One region of the Staphylococcus massiliensis genome, then DNA from elsewhere that is predicted to be linked to it. Evidence: riboswitches for the same ligand, from Rfam matches in the RefSeq annotation. Region 1 holds a riboswitch; the other holds the start of a gene.
What was found. Region 1 has a riboswitch for lysine ahead of ACF3N8_RS07155 (amino acid permease). Riboswitches for the same ligand answer to the same signal wherever they lie in the genome.

Region 1 (7,969 bases):
ATTCCTATTTTAAAATTTTTCAACTTCTACATTATAACATAGGTGACAGTTCTTTCAACTGCCGATACTTATTGATTCTAATTTTTTAATAAATGACATGAAATCATCATACTCATCATTATATTCTAACGTATGATCGACCATTTGTTCAAAATAAAATACATAGCCATTTATCCATGTTTCCTTATCAAATATCTCATAAATATCTAGAGGATACATGAGAATTGCATGCGTATTTAATACCGTAAACGCATCGGTAAGAATGGATGGCATATCGTCTTCAAGTTTATCAACGATTTCAGGTATGATATCTGTCTTAAATTGACTTTTTTCTATACCTGGTAATCGCGATGGTACGACCGTAATCGTTTGTTCAAGTTTTTGTATCTTAAGTTCTTTTCGGAAAGTAGCAAAACGCAAGTATTCAAGCATAATACTCATGACGTTTGGATGGAACGTTTGTGTCGTTAGAAGTTCTGCTACCGTATGTTTGAATAAGAATTGATTGTCATCAATTAACGTCAGCATGATTTGAATCTGTTCGCGCATCGTCTGATTCTCGAAATCCTGCAAGATCACTTGCGCATGCTTACGTTTATGCTCAAGTTTCTCCTCAGCTTGATCTTTAATCGGTAGTAACTTTAAACGCGTCTTGTGCTCAACCACTTCATCCATAATCTGGTCAATAATTTCAATCGCAATGAAATATTGCTTTAATTCATACAGACTTAAGACGTGTAAGTATATGAGATGATCGTAATCTTTGATGCCTTTATTCAGTAAGATGCTTGTTTCTTCTCGTAACTCGAGAAACGCTTCCATCTTGTATAGTAAATCGCATTTCTTAAGCGCCAGTTCATCAGACATTTCATAGTGTCTCTCATATTCCATGAATGAATCATAGGCCTCTTCATACTGACCTTTATCCATCTCGGACTTAATGTCTCGAATAAGTTTTTCTTTTAGGTGCGGAAAAGGTATGATGTCTGACATCGTATTCACCTCTTATTGGAATGCTTTTAAAATGAGTGCACTCCATGATTCAAATGATGAAAGATCTTGAATGTCGTCTTCTTTCACCCACTCTAATTTAAGCGTATCCGTTTCTTTTGATTCAACTTCGTCTTTATTAACTTTTACTTTGAAGACTACACCGATGTGAACTCGGCCTACTTCATTGTCATCATCGTTAATAAATCCGATATGTTCCATATTTTTACAGGCTTCTTCTGAAAGCCCTACTTCTTCTTCAAGTTCACGTGCAGCATTCGTACGTACTACATCTTCAATCGTCTTAGCGTCCTCTACATCATTCATATGACCACCAACGCCGATGGATGATTGACCGTGTAAACGTTCTTCGCCGCCACCTGAAAGACGTTCGTATACAAGAATATCGTTATCTTCGTTTTCTAAGATAACGTAAGAAATTAATTGTTTATAATTTGGATCTTCTTCCATATCGCCACGTCTTTTAATTTCATATTGTTTTAAAGTTTCATAAATTTCATTTGCACGTTTATCTTCATTAGATATAAACCCGTTAAACGCATTTTGTTCCTTGTTAAAGATAACCTCTCTCGGAACAACCGTAATCATTTCATCAAATTTAGACATAATAATCTCCTTTGCTATGACTTGCCTTTATTTTATCAAAGTTAATTTCCAAACAAAAGTGAGGTTACGGGATGTTGGTAATAATTCGGCCTTGCGTATTATGATGGATTAGCTTATTTCGTTGGGAAAAGCCCCTAAGAGTTAAGTTGGCAGTTTACGTTCAGTTGGGCAATAGTAAGTATTTATGCATCGCCATGTCACATAGTTTATGTAAATTTTTATGATAAGGCTTCCTTATTACATTGTTGGCGTTGGTCTTTGTAACAAGGCGTCCATGTTACATTGTTTGCGTCAGACTTTGTAACATGGCTTCCTTATTACATTGTTTGCGTAAGTCTTTGTAACATGGCGCCCTTATTACATTGTTGGCGTCAGACTTTGTAACATGGCTTCCTTATTACATTGTTTGCGTAAGTCTTTGTAACATGGCGCCCTTATTACATTGTTGGCGTTATTCTTTGTGATAAGGAGAATTTTCGTCAGCGAAAATTTCTCATAATTTAAATCACAGATGTAAATTTTGATTTAGTTTTTTATATGGTGTCGAGGGGCGTTATGCGATTGTTTTTAATTTCTTTGGCATAACGGCCTCCTTATGCGATTGTTTCAATTTTCTATCGCATAACGGCCTCCTTATGCGATTGTTTCTAAAATCTTTCGCGTAACAGACCCCTTATGCGATTGTTTCTAAAATCTTTCGCGTAACAGACCCCTTATGCGATTGTTTCTAAAATCTTTCGCGTAACAGACCCCTTATGCGATTGTTTTTATTTTCTATCGCGTAACGGACCCCTTATGCGATTGTTTCTAATTTCTTTCGCGTAACGGAACTACCATAATAGCCCCCTGCAACACCCTTTCCACAAATAACCCTTCTATAACAGCCCATCCATCCCCACCTAACCGAACTGCCTTCAACAATCCCCATCTAAAAACAAAAAAACTAGGACACGTACTTATGTCCTAGTTTGAATCATTTATATTATTTTAAAGCGTCTTTAGCTTTTGATACTAATTCGCCGAACGCTTTATCGTCTGAAATAGCGATTTCAGATAACATTTTACGGTTAATATCGATACCAGCTTGTTTTAAACCGTTCATTAATCTTGAGTAGCTCATGTCGTGTTGACGAGCTGCTGCATTGATACGAGTGATCCATAATTTACGGAAATCACGTTTTCTTTGACGACGGTCACGGTATGCATATTGACCTGATTTCATTACTTGTTGTTTTGCTACTTTATATAAAGTGCTTTTAGCACCGAAGTAACCTTTAGCTAATTTGATCGTTTTTTTACGACGCGCTCTTGTTACTGTTCCACCTTTTACACGTGGCATATAGAATTCCTCCTTTTAACTTTTCGCATGTCTATTCATGCATTCTTTGAATTTAGATTATTTTACGTATGTTAATAATAGACGTACACGTTTAGCATCACTTTTTGAAACTAATGAAGCTTTACGTAATTTACGTTTTTGTTTAGTTGTTTTGTTTGCAAATAAGTGAGAAGTGAAAGCTCTAGAACGTTTTAATTTACCTGAACCTGTTCTTTTAACACGTTTAGCAGCTCCACGGTGAGTTTTCATTTTAGGCATGAATAATTCCTCCTATAGATTTGTTTATTTTTCGTTGATTGGGGCTAACATTAAGAACATTTGGCGTCCTTCCATTTTAGCCTTTTGCTCAACAGTCGCAATGTCTTTACATTCTTCAGCGAATTGTTCTAAGACACGTTGACCAATTTCTTTATGAGTAATCGCACGACCACGGAAACGAATTGAAACTTTACATTTGTCGCCTTTAGTTAAGAATTTACGCCCGTTTTTAAGTTTTGTATTGAAATCGTGCTCTTCAATTGTAGGACTTAAACGGATTTCTTTTACGTTAACGACTTTTTGTTTCTTCTTCATTTCTTTTTCTTTCTTCTGTTGCTCGAACTTGTATTTACCGTAATCCATGATTCTAGCAACTGGTGGTTTTGCTTTAGGTGCTACTACTACGACATCTAAACCAACACGATCGGCCATATCAAGGGCTTCTTTTTTAGATTTAACTCCAATTTGATCACCATCTTGACCGATTAAACGTAATTCTTTTGCGCGGATTCTCTCATTAACTTGCGTTTGATCTTTAGCTATGGTTGACACCTCCCAATGAATTTACGAATCGTCCAAGCAAAAAAGAGCGAAAGACATAAATGTCTCCCGCTCCTTAACGCACATGAACATACATGTAATTGTCGTTAACCTGCCAACAGCTTGTGCGTCGCTACAGGTGAGAAGCGGGATGCTTCTACTTGGTCCGTTTCGTATTCAACGTCTACTATCTTACCAAGTATGTTCATTAAAGTCAATCACTTTTTCTAAATTAATTATGTTTTACTTGATCCATTGAGTTCTCTTGACTTAAATCAACTTCTTTTAATGGAATCTTCTTCGTTTTATATCTTATTTTATGATAGATAAAGAATGCTAAGAATATCGGAATACCCATGTAAGTGATGAAGAATCGTTTAATATCAAAATCACCTGTTTTAATTAAGTCAACATCCTGACCTAAGATAACAAGTACACAGAGTAAACCAGCGAAAATTGGGCCGAATGGGAAGAACATCGCTTTATACTTTAACTTAGATTTATCATAATCTTGCGCTTTGAACGCACGTCTAAATCGATAATGGGAAATCGCAATACCAACCCAGGCAATAAAGCCTGTTAAACCACTTGCCGCAACGATGTACTCATAAGCTTCACCACTAATATGTTGAAGTAAGAATACGATAATAACAATAATCGCAGTTGCTAATAATGACATAATCGGTGTACCTTGTTTATTCGTTTGACCGAACTGTTTCCAAGCAAGTTTATCTTTACTCATTGAGAAAAGCATACGCGTTGACGCATACATGCCTGAGTTACCTGCTGATAATACAGAAGTTAAGATAACGGCATTCATAAATGATGCTGCAAAAGCAAGTCCTGCATTCTTAAATACAAGTGTAAACGGCGACATCGCGATATCTTCTTCGCCACCCATTAAAGCACCACTTGTATACGGAATTACCATACCAATTACAAAGATGGCTAAAATGTAGAATAACAAAATTCTCCAGAATACTTGCTTTATAGCTTTTGGCACAGCACGCTCTGGATTCTCAGATTCCCCTGCTGTAATACCGATTAACTCAGTACCTTGGAATGAGAAACCGGCGATTAAGAATACACCAAGAATCGTTAAGAAACTACCACCAAGGCCATCACCTAAAATAGGTCCTTCACCTTGCATAAACGTTTCAAATCCAATGAATGGTCCACCTAAAATACCAAAAATTGTAAGTAAACCTACTATAATAAACACGATTACTGTTAAAACTTTGATTAAAGCAAACCAATACTCACTCTCACCATATACTTGAACACTTAACATATTAAGTCCAAAAATAATGGCTAAGAATATCGCACTCCAACCCCAAGCTGGTAAAAATTGTAACGGCGACCAATACTGTATAACTTGCGCTGCAATGGTTACATCGGCTGCAACGGTAATGACCCAGTTAAACCAGTAGTTCCAACCTAAGGCGAATCCTAGCGACGGATCTACAAATCGTGTCGCATATGTACTAAATGAACCTGAAACCGGTAAATATGTTGCCATTTCACCGAGTGAGGTCATTAAGAAGAATACCATAATCCCGATTATCGCATAACCGAGTAAGGCACCAAGTGGCCCAGCATCGTGAATGGCACCACCAGATGTCATAAATAATCCTGTACCAATACAACCTCCAATAGCAATCATGGAGACGTGACGATCTTTAAGACCGCGTTGTACTTCATTTTGTGTCTTATGATTATTTTCCATATTCTTATCCTTTCTTCAGTTGAGAGGCAAAAATAAAAGGCTGCATTTTGAAATGCAACCTTTTGTCATTTATATAGGTAGCACATCACATGTTGTGACAGTCCAATTCCTTTCGGCAATTGGCCCAACAAAACGTACGATGAATACGCTTTGTTTCGGCAACGTTACCTTTCGTACTTTCAACATATGTTTCATCAAACTTCTGAAGTACTACTGATTAAAGTTGCGACCTCTAACTTCTTTAAATATTTAATTAACGATAACTATACATTATAATGTGTATATTTTCAAGCTTTCATTACTTTTTCAGACGAATTTCGTCAACTAAATCCCAGATAAATGTATCGCGTTCAACAGTTTCTTGATCTTGTGAACCGTATTTACGCACGTTAACTTCTTTATTTTCAACCTCTTTGTCACCAATAACAATTTGGTAAGGGATTTTCTTCATTTGCGCTTCACGGATTTTATAACCCATTTTCTCATTACGGTCGTCGATTGATACACGTACGCCTTGAGATTTTAACTCATCTTGTAAAAGTCTTGCATAATCATAGTGTAAGTCTACATTTACTGGAATAATTTCGACTTGTTTAGGCGCTAACCATGTTGGGAATGCACCTTTAGTTTCTTCAGTTAAGAAAGCAACGAAACGTTCCATAGTTGATACGACACCACGGTGAATAACGACTGGACGGTGATGTTCACCATCACTACCGATGTATGTTAAATCAAACTTTTGTGGTAATAAGAAGTCTAGTTGTGCTGTAGATAACGTTTCTTCTTTACCCATCGCAGTTTTAACCTGAACATCAAGCTTAGGACCATAGAATGCCGCTTCGCCAATTGCTTCTTCATATTCTAAGCCTAACTCATCAACCGCTTCTTTTAACATGCCTTCTGCTTTTAACCACATGTCATCGTCATCGAAGTATTTATCTTTATCCTCAGGGTCACGATAACTTAAACGGAAACGGTAATCTTCAAATCCGAAATCTTTGTAAACCTCAATAATCATTTCAACAACGCGTTTGAACTCTTCTTTAATTTGATCTGGACGCACGAAGATATGTGCATCATTTAAAGTCATACCTCGAACACGTTGTAAACCTGAAACAGCACCACTTGCTTCATAACGATGCATTGTACCAAGTTCCGCAATACGGATTGGTAATTCACGATAAGAATGCGGCTTGTTCGCATAAATCATCATGTGGTGTGGACAGTTCATCGGACGCATTACCATTTCTTCAGATTCATCTAATTTCATTGTCGGGAACATATCATCTTGATAGTGATCCCAGTGACCTGACGTTTTGTATAAATCAACGTTCGCCATAACTGGTGTATACACGTGGTCATAACCAAGCGCAACCTCTTTATCAACAATATAGCGTTCGATTTCACGACGAATTGTTGCACCATTTGGTAACCATAATGGTAACCCAGCACCAACTAATTGATTATTTGTGAAAAGCTCTAAGTCTTTACCAATACGACGGTGGTCACGTTCTTTACGCTCTTCTAAAACTTTTAAATGCTCTTTTAATGCTTTCTTATCGAAGAAGGCTGTACCATAAATACGTTGAAGCATTTTATTGTTACTATCGCCTCTCCAATAAGCACCAGCTGTTGATAATAATTTAAATTCCTTAATTTTAGAAGTTGAAGGTACGTGTACACCGCGACAAAGGTCAGTAAATTCACCTTGAGAATAAAGTGTCACGTTCTCATCTTCAGGAATCGCATCAATTAATTCAAGCTTGTATGGATCATCGCTAAAGAAATCTTTAGCTTCGTCACGTGATACAACTTTACGTTCAATTTTATGATTTTCGTCGACAATTTTCTTCATTGTCTTTTCAATCTTGTCAAAATCTTCACTTGAAATACGAGTGTCCATATCAAAGTCATAGTAGAAGCCCTCTTCGATAACAGGACCAACACCAAACTTAACATCGCCATATAAACGTTTTAACGCTTGCGCCATTAAGTGTGCTGTTGAGTGACGTAATACTTCTAACGCCTCTTCACTACCAGGCGTAATTATTTCAAGTTCTCCATCTTCTTCAAGTGGACGTGTTAAATCAACCATTTGCCCATTATATTTACCGGCAACTGCTTTTTTACGTAATCCAGGACTAATAGATTGCGCGATATCTTCAGTAGTTGTACCGTGTTCAAATTCCTTCACATTACCATCTGGAAATTTTACTTTAATTTGATCCATGATATTGCCTCCTTTTATTTTAAAAAACGCAAAAAAGACCCCATCCCATAAAGGGACGAGGTCTAAATCGCGTTACCACCCTAATTGACTCATAAATGCATGCGCACTTAAAAGTAACTCTACTTAAGATAACGGTCTTGAGCCGGGTGTTCATTACAAACACCAACAAAGAGGGAGTAACAAATAAATATGTATCTCATGCTCTCAACATATGCATAATTCTCTGTACATACAGTGATTCATCTATCGTATCCTCGAG
Region 2 (7,969 bases), 300 kb from region 1:
AGTTTGTTGTAGAAGTCCGTTGCTTGGTCTTTAAACGAACCTGCATTGCCGTCTGTAATAAAGACTGGCGGGAAGTTTGAATCCACATATCGGATTAAATCGAGTTTCGGATTATACTTTCGTATCACTGATTTATAGTAATAGGCACGCGCCCCTCTACCGAATAAGAAATTATTTAATATAATCGGCGCTTGGGTCTTGTTAGAACGATAAGGATCTAATAAAGGTACTTCAAGTAACAATGCTTTAATATTGTCTTTATTTAATACTGGTTTAATGCCGACTTGTTGTTGATACGTTTCGCTTACTTGAATGAGCGCAAATTCGACTGCGAGATTACCGCCTGCACTCGTTCCAGAAATGATAAATTCGTCTTTATTTAAATTAAACTTTTCAGCATTGGCTTTTAAAAATTCGACCAAGCGTGAAATTTGTTCAACTTGTTTCGGATGCTTGTACCATGGCGCAAAGGCATAATTCGTCGTAACCACGTTATAGCCATATTCCACCATCGCCTCGAATTTATATTTCATATACGCATCATCCGCATTAGTCGTTGGATCGCCTTCGATTTTATCCCCTACGACAAAGCCACCACCATGCATATAGATGAAAGTTGGGCGTGTTGCGTCACCTTCATCGTTTTTCGTGATGATGTCGCAAAAGCCACGAGGTAATTCTGTATCATATTGAACGTTATTAATAATTTTATATTTATCATCAATCACTTCTTCATAAGTTTTAGCCTTACGGTAGTTCGTAAATCCATCTTTAAGTTGAATAATTCGTGCTAGAATAGATTCCTTTTCCGCAAATTTGTAAAAACCTAAGACTGCAAAAGGTGCTGATACGAGTATAGATGCCGTAATTAAACGAGATGCTTTCATTGAGTAGACTCCTTTTTGTAGTTATGTATTTATTTAAGAATCTTTAATTATAAACGTTCTACCCCATTTAACTTTCTTATAACGTGAAAGTTTAATTTGAAACACTTTCTTAAAGTGTTAAATTTTTACTTTTTGAAAAGCCCTTTAGATATAATTTGGATTGTTTGAATTTTTTTCTAGAATTTAAGTATACTTTCTTCTATAAAGCTCAATGCGCAGTAGCTGACTGAATGCTTGATGCGCTTTTCAAGCTTCCAAGCAATCTAGTCAGCCTTGCGAGGGCTCGAAAACGAAGTCGGTTCCCGCCTTCTATCTCGCTCCCCATAAGAAACTCTAACGCATAAATGCGTAAGAGTTTCTAAATTTTCTGTCAAATGAGTTTACAGGACATGTGGGTTTATGTATAATGTAAACCATACCAATTGAATATGATATTGATGAGGCGCATCAATCATCAGTAATAGCCAGATGACCACCTGCTAGTGGCTGGTTATGAAAGGGTGAGATGCCGAAATAAATGATGTAGCAGATTTCATTTATTGGATTCTATGGTTAAGAGCTGAGAGTCTGTCATTATTTGAAAGATAATGGAGTGCATCACTTGTATATAGATATAACAAGTTCGGCGCACCCGAACTTGTTTTTTTATATTCTATTGTACTCTGTGTCGAATGTTTGTTTTAAAATATGAAATTGGTCTAAATTACAATTAAAAGTTTCAGAATTTTAAAATTTTTATATTTATTTTTAGGAGTGAATGTCAATGGCAAATTTAGCAGTAGTAGGCGCAACAGGATTAGTAGGAAGAAATGTTTTGGAAACGATTAAACGTAAAAACATTTCTTACGATTCACTTGTGCTTTTTTCATCAAAGCGATCAGCAGGACAAGAAGTTGAATTCGATGGTAAAACGTACACGGTTCAAGAACTTACTGAGGATAAGACTGATGGCAATTTTGACTATGTAATTATGAGTGCTGGTGGCGGCACAAGTAAAACATTCGCTCCATTATTCGAACAACATGGTGCAATTGTAATAGACAACTCGAGTCAATGGCGTATGACTGAAGATATCGATCTCATCGTACCTGAGGTTAACGCACCTAAGCTTGAACGTAAGATTATCGCAAACCCGAACTGTTCTACAATTCAATCAGTGGTACCACTGAAATTATTAGATGAAGCTTTCGGTTTAAATCGTGTTGCTTACACAACATATCAAGCGGTATCAGGTTCAGGTGTCAAAGGTAAACGCGATCTTGAGGAAGGTGCAAACGGTAAAGCTCCAGAAGCATACCCTCACCCTATCTACAACAACGTGTTACCTCATATCGATGTCTTTTTAGAAGATGGCTATACGAAAGAAGAAAAGAAAATGATTGATGAAACACGTAAAATTTTAAACTTACCTGACTTAAACGTAACGGCGACATGTGTACGTGTACCTGTTCAAGACAGTCATAGCGTGCATATCAACGTTACGTTAGACAAAGAAGCGACAGTTCAAGCTATCCAAGACGTATTTGACAAAGATGATCGTGTCGTTTTAGTCGATAATCCTGAGAATAACGAGTATCCTTTAGCTATCCACTCAACTGGTAAGGATGAGATTTTTGTCGGACGTATTCGCCAAGACCAATCACTTCCAAACACTTTCCACGTATGGTGTACGTCGGATAACTTATTAAAAGGTGCAGCATTAAACGCAGTTCAAATCTTAGAACAATTATTAAATTCGAAAGGAGCATAAATAAATATGGCACATATTTTTGAAGGTACAGGTGTCGCGATTACAACACCTTTTGTAAATGACGAGGTTAATTACGAGGCTTTAAAGAAACACGTTAACTTTTTAATTGAAAATAACGCGAAATCAATTGTTGTAAATGGTACTACAGCTGAGAACCCTACTTTAACAGACGATGAGAAGAGTCAAATCTTAAAGACAGTTGTTGAAGAAGCAAACGGACGCGTTCCTATTATCGCTGGTACAGGAACTAACAATACAGCGAAATCAGTTAAAGCATCTGTTGAAGCGCGTGAACTTGGCGCAGATGGTATCATGTTAATCACGCCTTACTACAACAAAACGAATCAACGTGGCTTAATTAAGCACTTTGAAACAATCGCGAATGAAGCAAAGTTACCAGTCATTTTATATAACGTACCATCAAGAACAAACCTATTTATTGATGTTGAAACGGTTGTTGAATTAAGCAAGAACGAATACATTGTAGGTATTAAAGACGCTACAGACGACATGGAATATGTTAAAGCGCTTAAAGACCAATTAAACATGGATGAGTTCGCTTTATATAGTGGTAATGATGGCAATGTTGTTGAATACATTGAACGCGGTGGTCATGGTATCATTTCTGTAATCGCTAATGTGATCCCTGGCGCTTATCAAAGACTTTTCGATGATGACAAAGCGAATCTTAATGATAATTTCAAGAACATTCAAACATTACTCAATGCACTTGAAGTTGACGTGAACCCTATCCCTATCAAAGTGTTAACTGCATATGAAGGCTTTGGAAACTATGAGTTACGTTTACCTCTTGTTCCAATGTTAGATGAAGACAAAGCAGAATTAGAAAAAGCATATGAAGCATATAAAAGAGGTGAATAATTCATGAAAATCGCATTAATCGGTTACGGTGCAATGAATAAACGTGTTGCAAGATTAGCGGAAGAAAGTGGTCATGAAGTTGTAGGTGTGATTGTGAAAAGTGATAAATCATATCCCTACCCTGTCTATCATTCAATTAAGGATGTTGAGGAGCTTGCGGATGTCGCTATCGACTTTTCAAATCCGGAACTATTACTTCCATTATTAAAAGAAGATTTCAAATTACCACTTGTTATCGCAACAACTGGTGAAAAGGAACAAATTATTGAACGCTTACAAGAGCTTGGTCAAGATATGCCCGTCTTCTTCAGCGCGAACATGAGTTATGGTATTCATGTCTTAACGAAGTTGTTAGAAGTGGCAGTTCCCCTACTCAATGATTATGATATTGAGTTAACTGAAGCGCATCATAATCAAAAGGTAGACGCCCCAAGTGGTACGCTTGTGAAACTATACGATGTCATCGAGTCGTTACGACAAGACGTTTATCAAGAACATAATCGTCATGAGAAAAATAGTAAGCGTACAAACAATGAGATTGGCGTTCACGCCCTTCGTGGTGGTACGATTGTGGGTGAACATGATGTACTCTTCGCAGGTATTGATGAAACAATCACCCTAACACATCGTGCGCAGTCTAAAGATATCTTCGCAAATGGTGCGATTCAAGCAGCATTGACACTAGTTGACAAGCCTAATGGCTATTACACATTTGATAATTTAAACAAAGGAGCGAATTAAGAGATGGTTAAAGATTTTACTGCAGAGGAAATTATCCAATATATTAGTGAGGCTAAGAAATCAACACCGTTAAAAGTATATATGAACGGTGAATTTAGTGAAGTCACATTCCCGGACACATTTAAAGTATTTGGTGCGGAACGTTCTAAAGTCGTATTCTGCGAAGCGGATGATTGGAAAGCGTTCTATGAGCAAAACGAAACAGTCATTGAAGAATTCGAAATTGAAATGGATCGCCGTAATTCTGCTATCCCTATGAAAGACTTAACAAATACAAACGCTCGTATCGAGCCAGGTGCTTTTATCCGTGAACATGCGACAATCGGTGACGGTGCTGTAGTCATGATGGGTGCTACGATTAACATTGGTGCTGTAGTTGGCGAAGGCACAATGATTGATATGAACGCGACATTAGGCGGACGCGCTACAACAGGTAAAAACGTGCACGTTGGTGCAGGCGCTGTATTAGCTGGCGTAATTGAACCACCTAGCGCATCACCAGTTGTTATCGAAGACGACGTATTAATCGGTGCGAACGCAGTTATTCTTGAAGGCGTACGCGTTGGTAAAGGTTCTATCGTTGCTGCAGGTGCAATCGTAACGCAAGATGTTCCAGAGAATTCAGTTGTAGCAGGTACTCCGGCTAAAGTAATTAAAAAAGCGACTGACGTTGAAGACTCTAAGCGTGAAATTGTTTCAGCATTAAGAAATTTAAATCAATAATATTCTTTCTAACTAAGCGAAGTCCGTGCTTTGGATATTCGCTTAGTTTTTTACCTAGTATGTTATGAAAGGTTTGAGTTTATGACAGATTTAGAATTTGTGACACACCACCGTCGTCACTTACATCAATATCCCGAGGTTAGTCTTCAAGAATTTGATACAACGGCTTATATCGTTAACTTTCTTGAAGAGTTAGAAATTCCTTATGAACGCCCTCTTCAAACAGGCGTAATCGGTCGCCTTGAAGGTAACAGTGACAAGACCATAGCGTTTCGAGCGGATATCGATGCACTACCGATTACTGAAGAGAATGACGTGTCTTACAAGAGTCAACATGAAGGTCGCATGCACGCTTGTGGTCACGACGGTCATACGACTGCCCTCATGCTATTTGTCACACGTTGTAAAGCGCTTTATGACAAGGGTGCGCTTCCTCACAATGTGATCTTCATTTTCCAACCTGCAGAAGAAAGTGGTGGCGGCGCTAACCTTCTCATTCAAGAAGGTGCCTTTTCAAAGGATGATATCAACGCAATCTTTGGCGTTCACGTCATGCCTTTTGAAGAAGAAGGCAAAGTTGTCGTTAAGGATCATGAACTTACCGCAAGTGCGACTGAGTATCGTTTCTTTTTAAAAGGTCTTTCAAGCCACGTTGCGAATAAAGAACAAGGGCGCGCAACAAGCGAAGCGTTGGCGCATGTGATTACGCAATTGACTCAAATTCAACACTTTCATTTAAATGGTTTAAAACGTAATATCGTCCATATCGGTCGCTTTAGCGCGGGTGAAGCGATCAATACCGTGCCAAGTAATGGTTACTTAGAAGGTACGATTCGTACATATGATATGGATGATCTCAGCATTATTCAGGAACAAATGAAGAAAATTTCTGAGAGCGTCAAAGCGTTATATGGTGTTTCTTGTGAATTAAAATTTGAGGTCGGTTACCCACCTACGATGAATGCGCCTGTATTAAAAGACCACGTATTACGTAGTTTAGAATTAAATCAACTTGAGCCTGTATTTAACGAAGAACCTTACCTCTTCGGTGAAGATTTCAGTTTCTATAATCAAATTGCGCCAAGTTACTTCGTGTTCTTTGGTACGCGCAATGTTGACAAGGACTTCGTGACAGGTTTACACACATCTACACTTAACTTTGATGAAAAGATATTAGTAGATGTGGCGAATTTTTATGAACAGTTACTAATGCATTTTAACGAGGAGTGAAACTATGACAGCCACATGGTCAGTTAACACGGCACAATTTCTTGATAACGCTAAAAATGTTGTTTCGAACAATTCAATCATGGCTGTTGTGAAGAATAACGCCTACCATTACGGTCTTGAGTTTTCAGTGAAACAATTTTTAAAGGCAGGCATTAACACGTTTAGCACAACGTCACTTAAAGAAGCGATTCGTGTCCGTAAACTTACAGACGATGCGACCATTTTTCTAATGAACCCTACGTTTGAATTCGATTTATTGCGTAAGTATCGCATTCAAATGACCCTTCCGTCGCTAGATTTCTACTATTATAATAAGAAGGAATTAGCGGGTGTGTCCGTTCATTTAGAATTTGAAAATTTGTTACATCGTTCAGGGTTACATAACTATAGTGAGATTCTTGAAGTACTTGAAGATCACGCGAATAACGACCAATCTCATAAAATGAATATCGTTGGACTATGGACACATTTCGGTTATGCAGATGAATTTGATGTACCAGAATATGAAACAGAAAAGCGCGATTGGTTAGAAATTGTAGACGCCCTTTTAAATCAAGGCTATACATTTGATTATATACACGCTCAAAACAGTGCAAGTTACTATCGTGAAGATGGTGTCTTCCCCCATCACACGCATGCGCGAATTGGTATAGCGTTATATGGTTCTCGTCCCTACAGCCAATTATCCCCTGCTTTAATCAAGCAATCGCTCACTGTTAGTGGTAAAGTGATACAAGTAAGAGATCTGAAGCAAGGTGATTATTGCGGATACAGTTTTACATACGAAGTTAAGGAAAATACGAAATTAGCTGTAGTCGATATTGGCTATGGTGATGGCATTCTAAAAGCGCGCGCAAAAGGCCAAGAAGCAATTATTAATGGCAAGCGTTATCCGATTCGTGGGCTTATGATGAGTCATATGTTTGTCGAAGTAGATGACACTGTCCATGCAGAAGATGACGTAATTTTATATAATAATGATATCAGAATTGATGAGTTCACTTTCAAAGGAGTTGGCGCTAACTCCGAACAATTAAGTGCAATGAATCATGATTCTTTAATAAAGGAGTATGTATAATGGTTGTTAATTATAATAAACGTGGCGAACTCGCGATGGGCGGTACAAGTTTACGTACTTTAGCTCAAAGCTTTGGTACCCCAACGATTGTTTATGATGAAGATCAAATTCGTGAACAAATGAGACGTTACCATAAGGCTTTTCAAGAAAGTGGCTTAAACTATTCCATTTCATATGCATCTAAGGCATTTACATGTATTCAAATGGTAAAACTTGTACAAGAAGAAAATCTTGAGTTAGACGTTGTGTCTGAGGGTGAATTGTACACAGCACTCGAAGCTGGCTTTGATCCAAAGCATATTCACTTTCACGGTAACAATAAGACGAAACATGAAATTCGTTATGCGCTCGAACAAGGTATTGGTTACTTTGTAGTCGATGCACTTGATGAGATCGCGTTAATCGACCGTTATGCGTCAGAACAAGTTGACGTATTAATTCGTGTCAATCCAGGCGTTGAGGCGCATACGCACGAGTTTATCCGTACTGGTCAGGAAGATAGCAAGTTTGGGCTTTCTCTTGCAAAAGGCCTTGCTAAAGAAGCGGTTGATCAAATTAACGCTTCTAAAAAATTAAATTTAAAAGGAATTCACTTCCATATCGGTTCTCAAATTGAAGAAACTGACGGTATGATTGAAACTGCTGAAATTGTTTTAAACTGGTTGAAGGAGAATGATA

Region 2: it holds a riboswitch for lysine, as region 1 does, so the genes downstream of both, ACF3N8_RS08620 (aspartate-semialdehyde dehydrogenase) here and ACF3N8_RS07155 (amino acid permease) in region 1, are expected to answer to the same signal.

What each region holds. Positions count from the first base shown of each region.
Region 1 covers NZ_CP171119.1:1,471,290-1,479,258, reverse strand. The annotation lists gene ACF3N8_RS07180 (hypothetical protein) at 55-993, opposite strand; gene ACF3N8_RS07175 (NUDIX domain-containing protein) at 1,006-1,617, opposite strand; gene rplT (50S ribosomal protein L20) at 2,600-2,956, opposite strand; gene rpmI (50S ribosomal protein L35) at 3,014-3,214, opposite strand; gene infC (translation initiation factor IF-3) at 3,239-3,766, opposite strand; ribosomal protein L20 leader region at 3,790-3,923, opposite strand; gene ACF3N8_RS07155 (amino acid permease) at 3,987-5,480, opposite strand; lysine riboswitch at 5,551-5,723, opposite strand; gene thrS (threonine--tRNA ligase) at 5,779-7,710, opposite strand.
Region 2 covers NZ_CP171119.1:1,770,558-1,778,526, reverse strand. The annotation lists gene ACF3N8_RS08625 (alpha/beta hydrolase) at 1-887, opposite strand, end outside; lysine riboswitch at 1,317-1,493, shown strand; gene ACF3N8_RS08620 (aspartate-semialdehyde dehydrogenase) at 1,651-2,637, shown strand; gene dapA (4-hydroxy-tetrahydrodipicolinate synthase) at 2,644-3,519, shown strand; gene dapB (4-hydroxy-tetrahydrodipicolinate reductase) at 3,523-4,260, shown strand; gene dapD (2,3,4,5-tetrahydropyridine-2,6-dicarboxylate N-acetyltransferase) at 4,264-4,983, shown strand; gene ACF3N8_RS08600 (M20 family metallopeptidase) at 5,065-6,213, shown strand; gene ACF3N8_RS08595 (alanine racemase) at 6,218-7,291, shown strand; gene lysA (diaminopimelate decarboxylase) at 7,291-7,969, shown strand, end outside.